DNA from 2 places in the Ureibacillus chungkukjangi genome. Region 1 is predicted to be linked to the other one. Evidence: predicted binding sites of a transcription regulator. Region 1 holds the regulator's gene; the other holds the start of a gene.
What was found. Region 1 encodes LexA, which represses DNA repair genes until DNA is damaged. Its sites were predicted from a motif close to CGAACATATGTTCG; they were not measured.
Positions count from the first base shown of each region.

Region 1 (3,203 bases):
ATTTTTTCTGACGCAAGTAATCTGGAGAAAAGAAGGCAACATCTCCTGGATTTTTGCTCAAATTACAAGCCTATCTCTTTAGCGGATTACTACACATATAATGATTGGCACTGGGATTGAAACTTCATGCAAGTTATAAGAGGAAATACCATTTTAATCTAGAATATTCTAAAGCAAGTAACTATTTAAAGATTTTGGAGGTGTTTGGATGAAACCGATTATTGGTGTAACAATGACAACGAACAATGGGCAATACTGTATTAATGAAGCATATGTAAAATCTATTATTCAAGCAGGTGGGATTCCGGTTAATATTCCTTTTGGCGTTGAAAGTGATGTAGATCAGCTGCTTGATGGAATTGATGGCTTACTGTTAACGGGTGGGGTAGACGTGCACCCTCACTTTTTCGATGAAGAGCCCCATATTAAAATCGGCCATATTATGCTAGAGCGTGATGAAGTTGAGCTAATGCTAACAGAAGCTGCTCTAAAGAAAACGTTACCGATTTTCGGGATTTGCCGTGGAATTCAGCTTTTGAATGTCGCTTTAGGTGGGACACTCTATCAAGATATCAATTCTCAATATGAGCAAACGCCAATTCTCCATCAACAAAATGCGCGCAGGAGAGAGGCATCGCATTTTATCGAGATTACAAAGGGCAGTCAGTTGCATGAAATAGTAGGCAAAGAAAAGATTGCAGTCAACTCATTCCATCACCAAGCCCTTAAAAAGGTGCCCGAAATATTCGAAATCACAGCCAAATCAAGTGACGGCATCATTGAAGCTATCGAAATGAAGGATTATCCATATTGCGTAGCCGTCCAATGGCATCCAGAGGAAATGGCAATAGCAGAGGATGAGCATGCGAAAAATCTGTTCAAGTCATTCATCGATGCTTGTAAGAGTAAGGTTGAAAATGGGGTTGGAGTTATTCAGTCATAGGGTAGGGTATACGCGATGACATAGCCAGCGTTGGTGTATGTATGACCCATGCAGTTAACCGCGAGAAAGCTAGGTTATTCATACTAGAAAATTTGCCAAGTGATCATAAATCAAATTATATGAACACAACGCACCCTTAAACGCTCACAAGCAACTTTATGTGATCAATCACTAACTCAAAACCACATTAAAAAGGTTGTCTCACAGTCTAATGACCAACGAGACAACCTTTTTTAATGAATATTACGATATAATCCTACAACTTTACCTAAAATCGATACTTGATTTACTAGGATTGGGTCCATACTTGAGTTTTCAGGTTGAAGACGGAAATGAGTTTTCTCTTTAAAAAAGCGTTTTACCGTTGCTTCATCGTCCTCAGTCATAGCTACAACAATTTCTCCGTTGTTCGCTGTGTTTGTTTGCTTAACTACTACATAATCTCCATCTAAAATACCAGCTTCAATCATTGATTCTCCCATTACTTCTAGCATGAAAAGATTCTCTTCGCTAGTGCCATAAGCATCTGGTAGAGGGAAGTATTCTTCAATATTTTCTATCGCTGTAATTGGTAGACCAGCTGTAACTTTACCTACAAGAGGAACATGGACTACAGATTGCTTTTGAACTGCCGCTTCTTCTTGATCTAAAATCTCGATTGCGCGCGGTTTTGTTGGGTCACGTCGGATTAAGCCTTTGCTTTCTAAGCGAGCTAAATGTCCATGTACTGTTGAGCTTGAGGCAAGTCCTACTGCTTCTCCAATTTCACGAACAGAAGGTGGATAACCTTTAGTGCGAACCTCTTCTTTTATGAATGTTAAAATATCTTCCTGCCTTTTTGATATTTTTTTCAACTCTATCACCTCTTTTTGTGAATATGTATCTCTATTAGTTACATATAGTATATCAGTGGAAGAACAGAAATGCAAACATAGGTTCGAAAATGCTGTTGACAAAAACAAGTGTTCGTATTAAAGTAAGAACATACATTCGTGAGAACAAATATTCGAAAAGAGGTTTTAATTATGAAATATTTACAAAAAAATTCTTATATCGTTGTGTTATTCGTTGCTTTCTTTGTGATGGGTGCATTTCTATTAATAACTGATAATGGCAGTACAACATACGAACAAGTCGAAGTTCAACATGGTGATACATTATGGACTTTAGCAGAACAATACCGTGGTAAAATGACAAAGCAAGAGTGGATTAAACAAGTGAAAGCTGAAAATGCACTTAATGGAGAGCATATTGTTGCAGGACATCCTTTAACTATTCCTGTAAATGAAAAAAGTATCTATATTGCAAATTTAAAGAGTGAAGAAGAGCTTCATTCAGTAGAGGTAGCGATTAAAAACCCATGAGTAAACAAAACAAAGCCGTCATTTATACACGGGTAAGTACAGAGAAAAATACGCAAGAGACGTCACTTGTTCGACAAGAAGAGGAGCTGCGATCGTTTGCAAAGGACATGGACTTTCAAGTTCTAGAGGTATTTCAAGATCAGCATAGCGGTTACGAGGTTGAAAGAGAAGGCCTTTTAGAAATGCTAGATTATATAAAAGAAAAGAATGTCCAAGTATTATTTGTGCAAGACGAAACACGTTTAGGACGTGGTAATGCACGAATGGCGGTACTGCATTTACTACACAAGAATGAGACAACAGTTTATTCGTTAAATAACGCCGGTCCAATGAGCTTAAATGAGATGGATACGATGCTACTTGAAATTTTAGCAATTGTGGAAGAATATCAACGCAAAATTCACAATGCAAAAATTAAAAGAGGAATGAGACGTGCCGTTGATAATGGCTATCGTCCTGAGTTGAATATTAAAAATCGACATAATCATGAAGGTCGCGAGCGGATAGAGGTCCCAATCGAAGAGATTGTTAATCTTAGAGAAAAAGGACTAACATTCCTAGAAATTGCGTCCACTTTAAAAGGACTAGGTTTCGAAGTAAGTAAAGCGACAGTACATCGCAGATATATTGAATATGTTGAAGGACTTGAAGTTTAGTTCTTGCCTAACTTATTAGTGCTAGCTCTAAAATGAGCTAGCCCTATCCTATAAATAGTTTAAATCCAAACCTTATTTTCCTTATGAATCTCTTCAGTTCCAGCTTCTAATGCTGTTTTATAATAGAAGGTTTTATGTTCAATGACTTCTAGCGTTTTCTTTAATTCCTCCATCTGTGCTTCTACAGTAGCCTTACGATCTACGAACATATCATATCTTTGCTGTAGAGTAGAATCTCCA
Region 1 covers NZ_CP085009.1:1,501,020-1,504,222, forward strand. The annotation lists gene LG296_RS07340 (hypothetical protein) at 1-120, shown strand, start outside; gene LG296_RS07345 (gamma-glutamyl-gamma-aminobutyrate hydrolase family protein) at 209-943, shown strand; gene lexA (transcriptional repressor LexA) at 1,177-1,797, opposite strand; gene LG296_RS07355 (LysM peptidoglycan-binding domain-containing protein) at 1,969-2,307, shown strand; gene LG296_RS07360 (recombinase family protein) at 2,304-2,963, shown strand; gene LG296_RS07365 (MerR family transcriptional regulator) at 3,023-3,203, opposite strand, start outside.

Region 2 (3,203 bases), 730 kb from region 1:
CTCTGCCGTGGTTTTCTGCAGTCGCTTCCCCGCCTTTTCGACCGATTTCTTCATAGAATTCTCGATCGTGATTTTTGGAGGTAGCTTCTCCACCCAAGCGTCCCGCTTCTTGAACAGTCATTTTTCCATTCTTGTTATCGTTCTTATTGCGTTTGTTAGCCATTTCTAATTCCTCCTAAAAATTTTATTTGCTTATTGGGATAAGCTTATTGGATATATTCCCAGGAGGTATAGAGATAAACATGTCCACAACATTTTCTTACCAAATTCATGTTAATATTACACCGGAAAACCTGTAATTGTGAGGACTTTCGATTGATTATTACAATTTCTTTGCACTTTCATATCAAAAACAAGCTATTCGTACTTGGTTAAACCTACGATAAATTGAAAAGGAAATCTACGGCCGTCCTCCAAATAGAGCATTCTTTTTATGTCATCGAGCTTAGAGATAATACCTGTTGCCGTAAAGATATGTGCGGCTTCCCAAATCTTCAGCTCCACTTGCATATGATCCCTGCATGCAATTTGTAATTGCTCACTAAGCTCTTGAAGTGCCCATTCATCTAACTCGGGTTTTTCAACATCCTCGTTCCTTTCCTGCCACTCTCGAAGCAATTTTACATGCTCAGGTAACATCATCGCATTCCATTTAATATTTCCACGATCCCGAATCACTTTCATCACCTCTTCCTATATAATGGCTAGATTTTATGTCCCCCTAGAAGCTGGGCACGCTTAATAGCCGTTCCCGCTTCCGTATAAGAAACAGCACGTAAAACCGCTGCTGAACCATATCTTGTTCGCAAATAATCCATTGTCGCGCCGAGCTTTCGCCTTTTCCATTTTTTATTGTCAAACAGACTAAGCTGTATGGAGCGTTCCGATTCTAATTTCGAGATACTAATTGAAATTTGCCTTGCTGGTCGCTCTGCGTAATGCTCATCAAATAACTCCTTACATACTTTAAAAATCTTCATCGTATCATTTGTCGGTTCATCGATGGTGCGAGCACGATTAAAGCCTCCACCAAAGGCGTCCTTACTATAGCTAAGACCAAGCGTAATCGTTCTCCCGGCTTGCCCGGCTTCTCTCGCTCTCCTTGCGACATCTTCACACATCTCCAGAATGACGGCTAGAATCTCATTTCGATTGCGATAATCACGCATCAATACCTGCCCTTTCCCAAAGCTAATTTGCCCTTGTGCAAGCGGTGCACCAAGTGGAGATAGATCAATTCCCCATGCATGATGATAAAGCTGATTTCCCATAATACCAAAGTGATCTTCTAAGGTTTTTAGGTCTGCCTGAGCTAAATCCCCAACCGTAAAAATCCCCATATTGTTCAGGGAAAGCTCTGTTCTCCGGCCAATTCCCCACATTTCTGACAGGGGCGAGATCGACCAAAGCTTTTTCGGCACATCTTCATATGTCCATTTTGCAAAACCCGTCTTTTTCGCATCTAAATCAAGGGCAAGCTTTGCCATAAGCATATTTGGACCCATTCCGACCGCGCTTGGAATTTGAAATTGTCGAAGAATGCTATCCTGAATAACCTTAGCCGTCTCTTCGGGAGGTCCCCATAGCTTCTCAGTTCCAGTGAGATCAACAAAGCTCTCATCTATGCTGTAAACGTGGATGGCTTCTTTTGGGACAAACTGATTAATTAAATCGGTAATTTCCATTGACATACGTACAAAAAACTCCATTTTCGGCTCGAATAAACGGATATCAGGATGCTTAGGGATTTCAAAAAGACGCGAGCCCGTTTTGATGCCAAAGCGTTGTTTCATAGGTGGTGACGCAGCAAGTACAATACTCCCCTTTTGCTGGAAATTCCCTACAACCGCAATCGGCACTTCAAGCGGATTAATATTTTCTAGCATTGCCATACAGCTTGCAAAAAAGCAGCGCATATCAATACACATAATTGAACGATTCGGCGCCTGTTCGTAAATTTTAAAAGCATCTGCAGTAGTAGCACGATAATCATCCATCCTCAGAGCATTTCCACACATCTTCTCCACCTCTCAATTCGTACGAACAGTATATGCGAACGTTTGTTCTTTTATTCATTCTAAAATGAGACCATTGAGACGGCAAGAGGAATTATTTGGAGAATTTTGTTGAACCTAAACAACTTTGCCAAAATGAATAAAAAAGAGTTCACTCAAAGCAAGATTGCCTTAAGAGAACTCTACCTACTTTATTCAATAATTTCAGTAAAAAAACAAGTTTTCATATGATTAACAAACGTGTCGCCTAAATCGGTAAAGGTTGCTACACCACGTTTATGAATTACCGTTTTAAACCCTTCTGCATCTGCTCCAGCCACCGTTAAAAAGTCACAAATGTCTGTACAAACACCTACCACATGCACCTTTTCAACACCTAGAGCCTTTAATTTCTCTGCTAAATTTGTTTTAAAGAAAGCATTATAATTTGTTTTCGGTTGATAAATCACATGAGGATTCGATTCATGCTCCTTAAACCAAGTTAACAAATCATCATAAAGCTCCTGCCCCTTTGTCCCAACGACATTATGCGCTGGCCACAATTCAAAATGGGCATCGTTTTCTTCATGTGCATCCATTGCCACCACAACAACCTGGTCCTTACTCAAAAACTCATTTGCTTGCTCAATAATATAAGGCACAACCTCCTGCGCCGGCTTCCCTGCAGTCAAGCTCCCATTATCCGCAACGAAGTCGTTGCTCATGTCTACGATGATTAAGGCTTTAGTTGGCATATATATTCCCCCAATACACTGATTTTTCTATATTATAAACTTTCTTGCATTTAATAGTATGTATATTACTGTTTAAATTACTATTTTCTCATCTGACTCCCTTAACTTATCAATAACAAAAACTCCCCAAAGCCATGACAGCCCCAGAGAGTCGAAACTATAGTATGTGAAGCATTTAATTTGTTGCAGGATTATTAGTTAAGAAAATGTAAAAATGATTAGGTAGGCTCCTAATCACTCCTCCTTCGAGAGATCGACTGAAATACTTCCATCAATTTCGAGGATGCCGAGTCTTACTTTATCGATATTAAAAACGCCTTGCTTTCTGAGCTGTGTATTTAGCTCCTGCATCGTTATGTGCTGTTTTTTCATTAGCTGCTGATTTACAATTCCGTTCTCAATGATAACTTCAGGTTTTCCATCGATCCAACGCTCGAAGGCTTTCTTCTGGGCA
Region 2 covers NZ_CP085009.1:767,025-770,227, reverse strand. The annotation lists gene LG296_RS03980 (KGG domain-containing protein) at 1-163, opposite strand, end outside; gene LG296_RS03975 (YolD-like family protein) at 358-678, opposite strand; gene LG296_RS03970 (DNA polymerase thumb domain-containing protein) at 705-1,997, opposite strand; gene LG296_RS03965 (isochorismatase family cysteine hydrolase) at 2,207-2,749, opposite strand; gene LG296_RS03960 (DUF421 domain-containing protein) at 2,984-3,203, opposite strand, start outside.
Region 2: the regulator LexA is predicted to act here: its motif matches at 2,054-2,067, upstream of LG296_RS03970 (DNA polymerase thumb domain-containing protein).